One region of the Leeia aquatica genome, then DNA from elsewhere that is predicted to be linked to it. Evidence: predicted binding sites of a transcription regulator. Region 1 holds the regulator's gene; each other region holds the start of a gene.
What was found. Region 1 encodes FNR, which switches genes on or off when oxygen is low (the NO sensors DNR and NnrR bind a similar motif). Its sites were predicted from a motif close to TTGATNNNNATCAA; they were not measured.
Positions count from the first base shown of each region.

Region 2: nirJ (heme d1 biosynthesis radical SAM protein NirJ) is a predicted target of FNR. The motif match lies at 4,200-4,213, and genes of this name have one in related genera.
Region 3: HF682_RS13010 (NAD(P)H-dependent flavin oxidoreductase) is a predicted target of FNR. The motif match lies at 2,200-2,213, and genes of this name have one in related genera.

Region 1 covers NZ_JABAIM010000001.1:55,810-61,125, forward strand. The annotation lists gene HF682_RS00370 (BMP family ABC transporter substrate-binding protein) at 1-586, opposite strand, end outside; gene HF682_RS00375 (LysR family transcriptional regulator) at 677-1,597, opposite strand; gene fnr (fumarate/nitrate reduction transcriptional regulator Fnr) at 1,632-2,387, opposite strand; gene HF682_RS00385 (hypothetical protein) at 2,558-3,730, shown strand; gene HF682_RS00390 (cation:proton antiporter) at 3,768-5,117, opposite strand; gene typA (translational GTPase TypA) at 5,252-5,316, shown strand, end outside.
Region 2 covers NZ_JABAIM010000001.1:1,645,857-1,651,172, forward strand. The annotation lists gene HF682_RS08485 (nitrite reductase) at 1-141, shown strand, start outside; gene HF682_RS08490 (c-type cytochrome) at 190-492, shown strand; gene HF682_RS17960 (hypothetical protein) at 576-707, opposite strand; gene HF682_RS08495 (c-type cytochrome) at 706-1,017, shown strand; gene HF682_RS08500 (cytochrome D1 domain-containing protein) at 1,014-2,198, shown strand; gene ahbB (siroheme decarboxylase subunit beta) at 2,198-3,169, shown strand; gene ahbB (siroheme decarboxylase subunit beta) at 3,166-4,161, shown strand; gene nirJ (heme d1 biosynthesis radical SAM protein NirJ) at 4,274-5,316, shown strand, end outside.
Region 3 covers NZ_JABAIM010000003.1:73,173-78,488, reverse strand. The annotation lists gene HF682_RS13020 (ADP-ribosylglycohydrolase family protein) at 1-592, opposite strand, end outside; gene HF682_RS13015 (FAD-binding oxidoreductase) at 692-2,086, opposite strand; gene HF682_RS13010 (NAD(P)H-dependent flavin oxidoreductase) at 2,274-3,479, shown strand; gene HF682_RS13005 (hemerythrin domain-containing protein) at 3,454-3,996, shown strand; gene HF682_RS13000 (cupredoxin domain-containing protein) at 4,140-4,475, shown strand; gene HF682_RS12995 (FTR1 family iron permease) at 4,531-5,316, shown strand, end outside.

The DNA.
Region 1 (5,316 bases):
ACCAGCTGTTGATCCAGATCACCTTGACGGTGGCTTTCGGGTTGTTGGCGCGAGCACCCAGGGTGAAGGCGTCAATATTGCGTACCACTTCCGGAATCGGTACCGAGGCCACCACGCCCAGCTTGCTGGTCTTGCTGGTCAGGCCCGCCACATAACCGGCAAGATAGGCACCTTCATAGGTGCGGACATCGTAGGTGCCGACGTTCTTGTCACTCTTGAAGCCGGTGGCGTGCAGGAACACGGTGTTCGGGAACTGCTTGGCCACCTTCAGCGTCGGGTTCATATAGCCAAAGGAGGTGGTAAAGATCACCTTGTTGCCATCTTGCGCCAGCTTGCGGATCACCCGTTCGGCATCCGCCCCTTCCGGTACGCTTTCCACAAACGTGGTTTTTACCTTGCCTGGGAACATCTTTTCGACGGCCTGACGGCCTTGATCATGGGCGTAGGTCCAGCCAGCATCGCCCACCGGGCCTACATAGACGAAGCCCACCTTGAAGGGCTCGGCAGCATGTGCCACGCCAATGACCCCACTCACCACGAGGGCGGCAGTCAGCTGTTTGAGTACGGTTCTGCGCGAAATAACCACAAGTTGCTCCTTTGCATCAAAAGTTGCACCGTGACGGTGGGGGGTATGCGGGGCGGCCAGACGGCCGGGTTGTCATGAATTGTAGACCGTTTACAGCATGACGGGGGGATGCAGCAGCTTCTGCATCAGGTCGGGTTGATCAAGCCGCTTTAGCCACCACTGCAGGGCGTTGCCGCTATCGCTGGCTCGCCAGGCCAGATGGAAAGGGTGGGGTAAGCGTTGATCCACCACTTGCTTGTGGATCAAGCGACCTTCTCGCACATAAGGTTCAGCCAGCTCACGCGCCAGATAGCCACAGGCCAGACCGCTGAGCTGGATCGTCAGTTTGGTCCGCATGTCGGGGACATGCAGGATTTCCTGACCACTGAGAATGCCGGATGAACGTGGCGGCAGGCTGCGTGAGGTATCCGCGACGGCAACCGAGCGATGCCACAGGATGTCTTGTGGCTGCAGAGGCTCCGGCAATTCGGCCAGAGGATGATTGGGTGCGACACAGAACACAAAATCCAGCGACCCGATGGTACGGGTGGAGAAACCGCCGCCCGCCGGAGCGTCACCCGGCGCGCCAACCACCAGATCCGAGCGTCGGGTCAGCAGCGAATCCCAGGTTCCCCCCAATACCTCATGAGTGATGCGGATACGGGTGCCGCTACCTTGTGCATAGAAATCCGCCAGTATGGGTAGCAGTGCCGTACTGGGGAAGATGGTGTCCATGGCAATGGACAGCTCGGTCTCCCAACCTGTGGCTACCCGCTTGACCCGGCTTTCCAGCTCACCTGCCGCACGCAGCAGGTGGCGGCCTTCTCGTAGTAATTCCTGCCCGGCCGGTGTGAGCCGTGCGCGATGCCCGCTGCGGTCAAACAGCTTGACATCCATATCCTGCTCAAGCTTCTGCACGATATAGGTAATCGCAGACGGCACGCGGTGCAGCACTTCAGCCGCGGCAGCAAAGCTGCCCTGGCGATCGATGGTATCCAGAACGGTGAGGGCATCCAGACTCAGGCGCAGCATCTACAGACCTTCCTGTGTCCTGAAGTGTGCAGGGTCAGGCCTTGCCTGAACATCCCGACAACACCTGTTTCAGGGCGGGCAGGTCCAGGATTTCGATTTCCTTGTTGTGGACCCGGATCAGCCCCTGTTCCTGGAAACGCGAGAAGCCGCGACTGATGGTTTCCAGCTTGAGCCCCAGATAGCTGCCAATTTCCTCACGCGTCATGCGCAGCACAAAGCTGCGGGAGGAGTAACCGCGTAAGGCAAAGCGTTGTGACAGGTTCAGCAGGAAAGCAGCCAGGCGTTCCTCGGCCTTCATATTACCCAGCAACATCATGACGCCATGGTCTCGTACGATTTCACGGGACAGCACCTTGTAGAAATTATTCTGCAAGGAGGGGATATGCCGGCTCAGTTCCTCCAGGTCGGCAAACGGAATCTCGCAGACCTCGGAGTCTTCCAGCGCAATCGCACCGCAGCTGTGTGTCTCGGTGCTGATGGCGTCCAGCCCCAGCAATTCGCCTGCCATCTGGAAACCGGTGACTTGCTCGCGGCCATCTTCTGACAGCACGCTCATCTTGAAGAAACCCAGTCGCACCGCAAACAGGGAGCGCATGGCATCACCAGCCCGATACAGCGGCTCGCCCTTTTTGACTTTGACGCGCTGGGTGATGACGGTTTCCAGCTGGTTCATTTCATCACTGTTCAGGCCCAGCGGCAAACACAGCTCGCGCAGGCTACAACTGGAGCACGCTACCTTGAGGTGCTTGAGGGAAACTTCCTGAATAGGGATGGTGGAGGTATGGTTCATGCCAAATCGGTAGGTGTTGATACAGGTCAACCACGAACGGGCGGTGGATGGGCATAGTGGCAAAAACTGCTCACAACCCCGACCCAACCATGCCCGTCCTCTCGCTTGGTCAACATCATAGCCTGAATGCGGATTTTCCGACAGTGGCCGTCCCACGTGGCTGGGGACAAATGTTGTCTTTCAACATGGACGACATCGCCGCCTTCCCCGCACTTCGCCAGATTCGACAACCCCGGCTGAATGACGCAGCCGTCGGGCGAGCCTGGTCGCGCCCGGCGATCGGCCGTCTGCCGCCCGCGCTGTGCATGACGGAGTGCTGGCCGCGTAAGCCGGCGGCAGTTCAGCCTGTACAAGAGGCCATTACGCTGGAGTGGCAGCAGTGGTGCGCCTTGCTGGGCAAGCGTCAACCGACCCAGATGCAGCTGCATGTGTCAGCGCATCCACAGGTTTTTGCGCTGGCGCTGGCCGACTGGCTGCAGCGGCGTGACTCCGTGTCTCCAAGTATGCCTTGTGGCATCGTACTGTATCTGGGGCAGGCGGATGTGCCGGATTGCTCAGGCGTGCCTGGCGCAGACGTGATGCTGCGCAGCATGGCGGGGGGCGAGCCCGGTTTCCATGCCTCATGCCTCACCGTACTGCCCGCTGTGTTGCAACAGGCTGGCGGCAGGGTCGGTGTGGAACTGTGGCTGGGACAGCTCATGGATGCGGAGGCCATGGCGCAGGTGCATGCCTTGTTGCTCATGCAGCCCGCCCGGCTTTGCTTGCGGGGTGTGGTGGCGGCAGCCGTATCCGCCAGCCAGCTATTGCAACAAAAAGAACAGCTGTATCAGGTGCTGCAATGGCTGGATGAGCTGGGTTATGGCCATCTGGCGGGCGGCTGGTTTACCCGAGCAGATGACCCATGGCGGCATGCGCAGCGCCTCGGGCGCTTGATGTTGACCGGGGAGGGCGATCTGATCGCGGAGGATGGCGAGTGGATCGGGCTGGGACCCGGGGCCAGTACCTTGCTGGGTGCGGTCCAAGGCTGGAACAGCCCTGAGGCTGCCTACCTCAAACAGCTGCAGCAGGGCAAGCGCCCGTTGGCAGCGGCGCGCAAGCTGTCGCTGGATATCCTGATGCGGCGTGCGATGGCGCAGCAACTGCTCTGTCTGGGCTATCTGGACTTCATGACGTTTGAGCTGACCTATATGGTGCAGTTCGAGCAATACTTTGCGACCGAGCTGAAGCAGCTGCAAGGCTGGATCAAGGCGGGCTATCTGCTGCAGCGGCATCGCACCCTGTGGCTGACTGAGAGCGGACGGCTACTGGCGGATCAGTTTGCCCGCTATTTCCTGCATGCCTGATACCGTGGGCGATGGCTCCAGCATGGAGACGCTTCGCTTAGTATGTTGCCGATCCTTTCAGCCGCCATGCCAGCAAGGGCGGGGTGACCAGTGTGCTGAGCACCACCACTAATACAATCACCGAGTAGAGTTCATCGTTCAAGGCGCCGATACTCTTACCCATCTGGGCAAAAATCAAGCCGACCTCCCCGCGTGGCACCATACCCCAACCCACCAGCCAGCGGTCGCTTTTGCCAGCAGCGAGCCCGGCGCACAGTTTGCCGACAATGGCGACCAGCAGGATCAGCGCCGTGAGCAGCAGGGTATGCGGCTGGCTGAACACATCCAGCTTGACCTGCATGCCGGTGACCACAAAGAAGATCGGGGTCAACAGATAACCAATGGGCTCCATCAGCCGCATCGGGCGATGTTCAGCATGCTGATTCAGGATATGGTCGACCTCCTGTTCCAACGCAGCGCCATGATTCAGCACCACCTTGTGCACTTCATGGCGGATCATTTCGGCTTCAAAGCGGGACAGGTAGCTGGCGTCCAGAATCAATCCGGCGGCAAAAGCGCCCACAATGGGCGCGAGGCCTGCTGCAGCGGATAGCCAGGCGAAGCCAAGGCAGAAGCTGATCAACAAAGTGAACTGCATGGCCGGCCCACTGTGGATGGACGCCATGAAGCGGCTGATCAGTGGCGTCAGCCAGCGCCCCAGTACGACTGCTGCAATCAAAAACAGCAGCGCCACCGCGCTGACCCGCGCAATCTCCAGCGCGTCCACGCTGCCGGGTTTCGCCAGCCCGGCGACCACAGCCAGAATCACCAGACCCATCACATCATCAATGACGGCAGCCCCCAGCACGATACGGGCTTCTTGCGTATGCAGTGCCTGCGCATCACGGAACACACGGCCGGTAATGCCCACCGATGTGGCCGTCAGTGCGGCGCCCAGAAACAGGTGTGCCATTAATCCGGCTTGGGGGAGTAGCCACGGGCCGATCAGCAGCGTGCCCAGTGCAAACGGCACGACGACACCCACCGTGGCCACAGCAAAAGCGCGCCCACCGACTTGTTTCATGGACTGCAGATTGGATTCCAGCCCGATCTGGAACAGCAGGATGACTACACCCAGCTCGGCCAGAAAACGGATGACGGGGTCTGTGTGAACCTGATCCAGCCCCGGCAGGCCTGCCAGTGCGAGATTGCCGAGCGCGACGCCAGCCAGCAACTCGCCCAGCACAGCGGGCTGACCTATGCGCTCGATCAGGCTGGAGAAGCGCGCCAGCAACAGGATCAGCATCACCCACAGCAAGGTCTGGGTGCTGGCAGCATTGCTGCTGGCCCAGCTTGGCAAGGCCAGCAGCAGCAAGGCTAGCGGTAACATCAGGCGAGGAGTGCGCATGAAAGGGTCCATTGGCAGGGTGTTGGCATGGTAGCCAGCGGCAGGGATGGGCAGCAATACGGGTTAGCAGATGCGGACGACTGACACAAAACCATGTTATGATTCAGGGTTTTGAAAATTCGGCAGAAAAGCCCATGACACGCGCCTTACGCAATATCGCCATCATTGCCCACGTTGACCACGGTAAAACCACGCTGGT
Region 2 (5,316 bases), 1.6 Mb from region 1:
TGGAGCGCCAAAAACAAGGAATCGGCCATCGTGGTGGTGGATGACAAGACCCGAAAATGCAAAACCGTGATCAAGGACAAACGTTTGATTACGCCAACGGGTAAATTCAACGTCCACAATACCCAGCACGACGTGTATTGATTTTTTGACAACCGACGCGGGCCTCGCGGCCCGCACAAGGAGAACATCATGAAACCTTTGCTGACTTCCCTGTTACTGGCTGCGGCCATGCTGGCAGGCCAGGCCCACGCTTCGGCTGAACTGGCGCAGAAAAACAACTGCCTCGCCTGTCACAGCGTGGACAAAAAAGTCGTCGGCCCGGCTTTCAAGGACATTGCCGCCAAGTACAAAGGCCAGAACGTGCAGGCCAAGCTGGAAGAGAAAGTAAAAAAGGGCGGCTCCGGCAGCTTTGGCCCGGTACCGATGCCACCGAACCCGCAAGTATCGGATGCCGATCTGAAAACGCTGGTAAAGTGGATCCTGAGCCAATGATGCCGCTCTGAGAACCTGTTCAACGTCATGCGCGCGAGGGCGCGGCATGGTGAGAACAGTTGAGGAGCGGCGTTGACTCGGTGTCAATGCGCATCCAAAGCTGTTTTCAACGCTGCACCGATGCCGCGCAGCAGACTATTGAACAGGTTCTGACCTGGCAGCCGGTCAGGCGAATACCTGCTGACCGGCTGCCATTTTTTGCGGATACCGTCCATGCGAAACCTGATCCTCTTGCTTGCCAGCCTGCCCCTGATCGCCACCGCTGCAACACCGACGCCGGAGCGGCAAGCCGCCTTGCTGCACCTGCTGAAGCAAGACTGTGGCTCCTGTCACGGCATGACCCTGCAAGGCGGGCTGGGCAGCCCCTTGACCTCGCAGGCGCTGGAGGACCGCCCACCGGAGTCGCTGGTGCAAACCATCCTGCAAGGACGCCCCGGTACCGCCATGCCACCGTGGAACACCTTCATCAGTGAAGATGAAGCACGCTGGCTGGTAGAAATGCTGCAACAAGGAAAAATCCCATGATGACACGCTGGACCCGCCCGCTGACGACTCTGCTGCTCACCCTGACGCTCGCCGCATGCGGCAGCGTTCCTGCCCTGCGCGGCAGTGGCGATCTGGGCGTGGTGATCGAGCGTGCCAGTGGCAGCGTACAGGTGGTGGACAACAGCCACCGGCAGGCGCTGTACCGTATCCGGGGGCTGGGCGACCTGTCACATGCCTCACTGGTCTACAGCCGGGATGCCCGTTACGTCTATGTGTTTGGCCGGGACGGCGGCCTCAGCAAGGTGGATATCCTGCAAGGCCAGCTGGTCGCTCGGGTGATGCAGGCCGGTAACAGCATCGGTGGCGCCATTTCCAGTGACGGCCGCATCATCGCGGCGCAGAATTACACCCCTGGCGGCGTCAAACTGTTTGACGCCGAAACCCTCGACCTGCTGGCCGACATTCCCGCCGTGGATGCCCACGGTCAAGTCTCGAAAGTGGTCGGGCTGGCCGATCTGCCGGGCAACCGCTTTGCGTTCAGCCTGTTTGAGGCCGGTGAAATCTGGGTGGTGGACGCCAGCCAGCCGCGCCAGCCAACGATTCGCAAGTACCCGGCCATCGGCAAGAATCCCTACGATGGCCTGGCCAGCAGCGATGGCCGCTATTACATCGCCGGTCTGTTCGGGGAGGACGGGCTGGCCTTGCTGGACACCTGGCAACCCGACGCCGGTGTGCGCCGCATCCTGCCCGGCTACCGCAAGGATGACCCGGCGCTGCCGGTCTACAAGATGCCGCACCTGCGCGGCTGGTCACTGGCCGGGGATTACGCCTTCCTGCCCGCCATAGGCCAGCACAGTGTACTGATGGCCGACAGCCGCAGCTGGCAAGAAGTGGCACAGATCCCGGTTTACGGCCAGCCGGTCTTCGTGATGGCCGACCCCAGCGGCCGCCGGGTGTGGGTCAATTTTGCCTTCCCGCACAATGACACCGTGCAGGTGATCGACGTGCCCAGTCGCAAGGTGATCCAGACCCTCAAGCCCGGCAAGGCCATCCTGCATATGGAATTTACTGGCCGGGGCGATCAGGTCTGGCTATCCAGCCGCGACGACAACAAGCTGGTGGTGATCGACCCGCACACCTTTGCCACGCTGACGGAGCTACCCGCAGACAGCCCCTCCGGCATTTTCTTCAGCTGGCGCGCGCACCGCTCGGGGATGTGATGAACGCCCCGGCACTGCTCCCGCTGCTGGACCGCTATCAACGCGGCTTTCCACTGCAGCCCCGTCCTTTCGCAGCGCTGGCGCAAGACGCAGGGCTGGATGAGGCCGCCTTGCTGCAGCAGCTGGCCCAGCACCAGCAGGCCGGGCTGCTCAGCCGGGTGGGGGCGGTGTTTGCGCCCAATACGGTCGGATGCAGCACGCTGGCGGCGCTGGCGCTTCCCCCAGCGCAACGTGATACTGTCGCGCAGTGGATCAGCCAGCTGCCCGAGGTCAACCACAACTATGCCCGCGAGCACCGCTACAATCTGTGGTTCGTACTGACCGCCCGCGACCGGGCGGCGCTGGACCGCACCCTGCGGGCCATCACGCAGCATTGCGGACAAGCCCCGCTGGACCTGCCGCTGGAGCGTGAATACCACATTGACCTTGGCTTTGCGCTGGGAGCACATGGTCCGGCCCGCCGCCGCACCGTCACGCCAGCCTCACCGCAGCTCGACGCGGCAGACCACCGCCTGCTGACGGCCTTGCAAGACGGCCTGCCACTGGAAACCCAACCCTTTCTGAGCCTGGCCCAGCGCTGTGGCTGGGAGGAATCCGCCCTGCTGCAGCGCCTGCAAGCATGGCAGGACAGCGGCGTGATCCGGCGCTTCGGCTTTATCCTGCGCCACCATGAGCTGGGCTACCGCGCCAATGCCATGTGTGTGTGGCAGGTGCCGGATGCACAGCGGGATAGCATCGGGCAGCAGCTGGCCGACGATGCTGCTGTCAACCTGTGTTATGGCCGCCCCGCCCGTTTGCCGCACTGGCCCTACAACCTGTTTTGCATGCTGCACGCGGCAGACCCAGCAGCCGCCCATGCGACGGCCCTCGCGCTGTCACAACGGCACGGCCTGGAAGCTGTGCCGCAAGCGGTGCTGGTTTCCACCCGCCGCTATACTCAGCGCGGCGCCCGTTACGGACACACCTCATGAATGCCCCGCTGCAGCACGCTGTATCCCTGACCGACTTGCAGCAACGCATCATCAACCAGCTGCAAGGCGAGTTTCCGCTGCATCCGCGCCCCTATGCCGAGGCTGCGCAGCGGGTAGGCTGTGATGAGGCCACCTTGCTGCAACAGCTGCGGCAATTGCTGCGCGACGGCGTGCTGACCCGCTTTGGCCCCCTGTTTCAGGTGGAGCGCATGGGGGGCGCTTTCGTCCTGGCGGCGTTGAAAGTGCCGGAAGCGGATTACGCCCGCGTCAGCGCCCTGGTGAATGCCCTGCCTGCGGTGGCTCACAATTACCGGCGCGAGCATGCCCTCAATATGTGGTTTGTACTCGCTACCGCCCAGCCACAGGGAATTGCCACCGCCATTGCGCAGATCGAGCAGGATACCGGCCTGGCCGTGCATGCCTTTCCCAAGCTACGCGAATACTATGTCGGCATGCAGTTTGCCGTAGGCGGTCAGGCACCGGTTGGCCAGCGACCCGGCAACACCCCGCTGCGCGATGTGATACTGGACGCGCAGGACCATCAACTGGTCAAACGCAGCCAGGGCGGGCTGGCGCTGCAACCCCACCCCTATGCCGAGCTGGCGGCCGCACTGGGCTGCAGCGAAGATGCCGTGCTGCAACGCTTGCAGCGCATGCTGGAGAGTGGCGTGGTACGTCGTATCGGTGCCGTACCCAACCACTACGCCATCGGCTACCGCGCCAATGGCATGGTGGTGTTCGATGTGGCGGACGTGCAGGTGGACACGCTGGGCGAGCAGGTGGGGCAACAGGCCTTTGTCAGCCACTGCTACCGCCGCCCGCGTCACCTACCAGACTGGCCTTACAACCTGTTCGCCATGTGCCACGGTGCCGATCACGCTGCGGTCGAGCAGCAGGCCAGGCAGCTGCGCAGCCTGCTGGGCGCGGCCTGCACGCAACACGCGGTACTGTTTTCCAGCCGTATCCTGAAGAAGAGCGGCTTGCGCCTGTAGGACCACACGGACTGTTTTGCCCGGCAGACGCACTCGGCTTGATACCTGTCAATGAGCGGAACGCCACTTCGCAGGACCATGTCGGCATGGACATTCTTGCTGGGCGATTCCCATGCTGCGCCTGACCCCGTATCTGCAATCCCTGCTACACCCGTCACCGCTGCCCCCTGCGCGCAAACCGGCCGGGCCGGTGGTGATCTGGAACCTGATCCGCCGCTGCAACCTGACCTGTCAGCACTGCTACTCCATCTCGGCCGACAAGGACTTTGCCGGTGAGTTGAGTACCGATGAGGTGTTTGCCGTGATGGACGACCTGCGCGCCTTTGGCGTGCCGGTGCTGATCCTGTCCGGCGGCGAGCCACTGCTGCGGCCCGATATATTACAGATTGGCAAGCGTGCCAAGGACCTGGGCTTTTATGTCGGGCTGTCCAGCAATGGCACCCTGATCACGCCGGACCGGGTGGCCGGCATTGCCGATGTCGGCTTTGATTATGTCGGCATCAGTCTGGACGGTATCGGTGCCACCCACGACCGCTTCCGGCGTCTGCAAGGCGGTTTTGACCTCGCCTTGCAGGGTATCCGCCTGTGTCGCGATGCGGGCATGAAGGTGGGCGTGCGTTACACCATGACCGAGGACAACGCCGACGACCTGCCCGCCCTGCTGCAGCTGGTCGACGATGAAGGCATCGACAAGTTTTATTTCTCGCACCTCAACTATGCCGGGCGCGGCAACAAGCACCGTGATACCGACGCGCGTCACCAGCGCACCCGCTGGGCGATGGACCTGCTGATTGCCGAATGCCTGCGCTATCTGCAGGCGGGCCGCCCCAAGGATTTCGTCACCGGCAACAACGATGCCGATGGCGTCTACCTGCTGCACTGGGCCGAACAGCATTATCCACAACACGCCACGCAGCTCCGTCAGCGCTTGCAGCAATGGGGGGGCAATGCCAGCGGGGTGAATGTGGCCAATATCGACAATCTGGGCAACGTACACCCGGACACCATGTGGTGGAAGGTGACACTGGGCAATGTGCGCGAGCGACCGTTCTCGGCCATCTGGCCGGACACCGGCCACCCGCTGATGGCCGGGCTCAAGCAGCAGCCCCGCCCGGTACAGGGACGCTGCGGTGCCTGTCAGCATCTGGCGATTTG
Region 3 (5,316 bases), on a different contig from region 1:
TGGTTTGCCAACTCCCCCTTGCGAGATTTTGGACTGTGATTGCAGGCGTGCTGAAGTCCGTGATCTGGCAAATCTGAGTCTTATCCGCACCCTGCAGGGCCAAGCGGATCTGCTGCGCAAAGAGCCGGGTAGCTTCGATTGCTTCTTCTGCACCATGCGTGGTTCGCGCGCTATTCGCGGCCATCTCATCCAGTTGGGCGGGGTCATGCCAGAAGTACATCGGCACGGGGGCGAGTCGCATCAGACTACCATTGCCTGCAGTGTGGGGGTTGGACTCGCCACTGTATGGGTCACCGGACTGTTGATAGCGCTCCAGTGCGCGGGCAATGGTCATACCAATGTCGAAGCAGCGTCCGGTGCTGCTCATGTAGCCATGTGCTTGCCAATTGCAATAGCGGTTCATCTGGTCCGTCGGGTTAAACCCCTTGCAATACAGCAAGCTGTGCGCCAGGCACAACGCCATGCTGCAGTCGTCGGTCCAGGCGCCTGCGGGCAAATCAAACGGACCACCGCCGACCATGTCCGTGATCGGGGTAAAGCTTCCTCGCGGGGAGAACTCCAGCGTCGTGCCAAGGGCATCGCCACAAGCCAGGCCTACCAGGCACCTTGGTAGCGTTCGGATTCACTCAGTTTTGTCATGGGCACAGGTCTTTGAGGTATTGTGAGTGGGGGGGCGATGACAGTCTTGGGGCTAGACCAGGACCTTGCCCGGATTCATCAGGCCTTTGGGGTCGAGGCTGGCTTTGAGCTGGTGCATCAGTTTCAGTTCCAGGGCGGACTTGTAGTGGGGCAGGGTGTCGCGCTTCAGCTGGCCGATGCCATGTTCGGCGCTGATGCTGCCACGGTAGTGTGCGACTTGGTCGTAAACAATGCGGTTGGCTTGGGCTTCGTCATCGAACAGATCGACATTGCCGGGGCGAGTGTGGCTGAGGTTGTAGTGCAGGTTGCCATCGCCAAGGTGGCCGAAGACCTGCAAGCGTACACCGGGGAAGGCGTGCTGCAGCAGGGCGGCGGTATCTTGCAGGAAGGCCGGGATGGCGCTGACGGGCAGGGCGATGTCGTGCTTGATTGACGGTCCGTCCAGCCGCTGGGCTTCCGAAATGCTTTCCCGTAATAGCCACAGTGCGCGTGCCTGTTGTTCGCTCTGGGCGATGGCGGCATCCTGCACCGGCGACTCCGCAAGGGTGGCGAGCAGGTCGCCTGCCAGACGGTCATCCGGCGCGCCGTCCGAGAGTTCCAGCAGGGCATACCAAGGGCTGGGGGCTTCCAGCGGTGAGCGGCTACCGGGGATGTGTTGTGTGACCAGCTGCAGGCACACGTCCGACACCAGCTCAAAGGCGGTCAGCCTGTCGCTGAAGCGCTGTTGCAGCTGTCCCAGCAGTTGCAGTGCATCCTCCGGCCCGCTGAGTGCCACCCAGGCGGTGCACTGCTGCAGTGGGCGCGGGAACAGCTTGAGGGTGGCTGCAGTGATGATGCCGAGCGTGCCTTCCGCGCCGATAAAACAATGCTTGAGGTCGTAGCCGGTATTGTCCTTGCGCAGGCCACGCAGGCCATCCCAGATTTGCCCATCCGGCAGCACCACTTCCAGCCCGAGGGTAAGCTCGCGCATATTGCCGTAGCGCAGTACCTGGACGCCACCGGCATTGGTGGAGAGGTTGCCGCCAATCTGGCAGCTGCCTTCAGAGGCCAATGAGAGTGGAAACAGACGCTGCTGTTGCGCCGCTGCAACTTGCACCTCGACCAAAGTACAGCCTGCTTCGGCAGTGAGCGTCTGGTTGACCGGATCGACTTGTCGTATCTGCCGCAGACGGGATAGCGAAATCACCACCGCATTGCCAAGGGTATCCGGCACGCTGGCACCGCACAGGCTGGTATTGCCGCCCTGTGGCACCATCGACACACCGGCGTCATGACACAGGCGGACAATGGCGGCCACCTCGGCGGTGCTGGCCGGGCGCAACACTGCCAGCGCCTTGCCACGATAGCGTTTGCGCCAGTCGGTCAGATAGGGCTGTATGGTTTGAGGGTCGGTCAAGACATGGGTGTCACCAATCCGGTGAGCCAGTTGCGCAAGCAAATCAGACATAGTGATGGCCAAACAGGGTACGCATGCAGTCTAATCGCTGCGGGGCTTGGCGAACAAGGGCGACTGTGGTTTGATCGTCAGTTACACGGAAGATGAGAACCATTCCGTGAGCGTTGATTCAACTCAAAGCCAGCCAAGCCGATTGCTGGCAAGCTTGGGCATCCCGTTGTTGCCCGGAAAGGGTGTCATGTCTTCGCATCAATCGCCGTTCCCCATGCTGGAACTGGCAGGCAAGTCCGTATTACCAATCGTGCAGGGCGGGATGGGGGTCGGGGTGTCTGCACACCGACTGGCCGGTAGCGTGGCGCGGGAAGGCGCCATGGGCACCATTGCCAGTGTGGACCTCAAGCATCATCACCCGGACCTGCTGGCCCGCTGCCACAAGGTGCGCGATCAGGAAGTACTGGACCAGACCAATCTGGAAGCCCTCGACCGTGAGATTCGCATGGCCCGCGAGATTGCCGGGGGCAAAGGCATGGTTGCGGTCAACGTGATGAAGGCGGTGCTGGATAATGCCGATTATGTGCGGCAAGCCTGCGAAAGCGGGGCGGATGCCGTGGTGATGGGCGCGGGCCTGCCGTTTGATCTGCCAGAGATTACTGCCGAGCATCCCAAGGTGGCTTTGATTCCGATCCTGTCGGAAGTGCGCGGGATTGCGCTGGTGCTGAAAAAGTGGCTGAAAAAAGGCCGCAAGCCGGATGCCATCGTGATTGAGCATCCGCGTTATGCCGGGGGGCACCTGGGCGCGGCCCGGATCGAAGACCTCAAGGATGGTCGCTTTGACTTCCGGCTGGTGGTGGAAGGCGCTCGGGAGTTGTTCCGCGAGCTGGGACTGGAACGGGAGCCGATTCCGCTGATTCTGGCCGGGGGTATCAACAGCCACCAGAAGGTGAAGGAAGCCTTCGAGATGGGGGCGTCTGGCGTGCAGCTGGGTACGGCGTTTGCCGTGAGTCAGGAAGGGGATGCCCATCCCAATTTCAAAGCGGTGCTGGCTGGAGCGGGCCCGGAAGATATCGTCGAGTTCATGAGCGTTGCGGGCCTGCCTGCTCGCGGGGTGCTGACACCGTGGCTGAAAACCTACCTGCGCCGCGAGGCCTTGCTGCAGAGCAAGGCCAAGTGTGATTCGGCACGCTGCACCACGGGGCTGAATTGCCTGTCCGTGTGCGGCCTGCGTGATGGCTTGGCCAAGATTGGTCAATTCTGCATTGATACCCAGCTGGCAGCGGCACTGCGCGGCGAGGTCAGCAAGGGTTTGTTCTTCCGGGGCTCGGAGCCGCTGCCATTTGGTTCGGCCATCCGGCCGGTGCGTGAGTTGATTGACTACCTGCTCACTGGCATCAAGCCCGTCTTCACCCAACAGGAACACGATGAGCCTGCGCTTGCCGGGGCATGAAGAGCTCCCTTCACTGGAAACCCCGCTGGAGATGCTGCTGGCGTGTCACGGGCGGGTGCGCAAGTTTTGCCACGTGATCCAGCAGCTGGTGACGCATTTGCCGCAGCATGGCCTGACGGCCGATGCCCGCCAGGCGGCAGGGAATGTCATCCGCTACTTTGACCTGGCCGCACCACGCCACCATGCAGACGAAGAAGATGACCTGTTCCCGGCTTTGCTGCTGGCGGCGGGCGAACAGGTGGAGTTTGCGGCCATGAGGGCGGCCCTGCTGGCCTTGCAGCATGAGCATGAGCCGTTGGGCCTGCTGTGGCAGCAGCTGCGCCCGCGCCTGCAGGCCATTCATGATGGTCACTGGCTGGAGCTGAACGAGGGGGAGCTGGCCAGCCGTTTTGCGGCGGACTATATCGCTCACGCGGCACGGGAAGAGGCTGAGGTCTACCCAGCCGCCACACAACTGTTGAGCACTGATGTGCTGGCCCGGATTGCCGAGCAGATGGTGGCGCGCCGTCGCCATTGAGAACAGCAGGCAACCTGACAGCAGCTTGCCTGATAAACGGAATGATTCACATTTTGTTGGCGTTTGTTATTGCAGGCGCGGATAATACAAGCTGTCCAAGCGGGCAGCTTTTTCGGTTTTTCAATGTGATCAGGAGTGGCTTCATGTTGGTCAAGCGTTTTGCAGTGGTGGGTGCTTTGCTGTTGTCGGTGGGGGTTGCCCAGGCCGAAGACTTGTCGGTCAAAGTGGAGTTCAAGGATGGCGTGATGACGCCGCAAAAGCTGGAAGTACCGGCTGGCAAGCCCTTCGTGATTGAAGTGAGCAACACCGGTAAATCCGCTGCCGAATTCGAGAGCAAGACGCTGAAGCAGGAAAAAGTGGTTGCACCGGGCAAGACCGTGAAGCTGAAGGTCAAAGCCGTCAAGGCGGGCGAGTACAAGTTTGTGGACGAATTCCATGAAAACCTGCCGACTGCACAAGGCGTGATCATCGCCAAGTAAGGCAGTACACCGGGCCCGGTGCCCGGTGGTTTCAAATCAGCAGCGGGGCAGCCGTATGGATCAGGTTCTTTTCATCGTCTGGCGGGAAAGTGTGGAAGCGATGCTGGTGATCGGCATTCTCTACGCTTGGCTGCGGGGCAATCCCAATGCAGGCCAAGGCATGCGCTATCTGTGGGGTGGGGTGGCTGCCGGTCTGGGCTTTGCCTTTCTGCTGGGTGGCACCATCCTGCTGTTTGATGAAATGCTGCCGGAGGGGGCGCAGGATTACTTTCAGTTGGCCATGGTGCTGGTGGCGTCGGCCCTGATCGTACAGATGGTGCTGTGGATGAAGCGGCATGGTCGACACCTGAAGCGCACGCTGGAGCAGGGCATGCAGCAGAATGTAGACAACACCAATTGGTGGGGCATGCTGCTGCTGGTGGCCTTGGCGGTGGGCCGCGAGGGCAGCGAAACAGTCATTTTCCTCTACAGCTCCGGTGTGGCGCAGCAGGGCATGGCCTTGCTGCACTTCTGGCTGGCGGCTGCGACCGGGTTTGTGTTGGCACTGGTCACCTTCTGGCTGTTGCAGCTGGGTGGCAAAGTGTTTTCGTGGAGGCTGTTCTTCCGGGTCACAGAAAGCCTGCTGCTGCTGTTGGGCGCATCCATGCTGGTGACGGGTGTCGAGAAGATGATCGGGCTGGAATGGCTGCCTGCGCTGGTAGACCCATTGTGGGATAGCAGCGCCATGGTGCCGGATGATGGCCGTTTAGGCGGCTTGCTGTCGGGCTTGACCGGTTACCGTGCGCAACCGTCGCTGATGTTGCTGCTCTGCTACGCGGCATACTGGGCTGCAGTCTGGTTC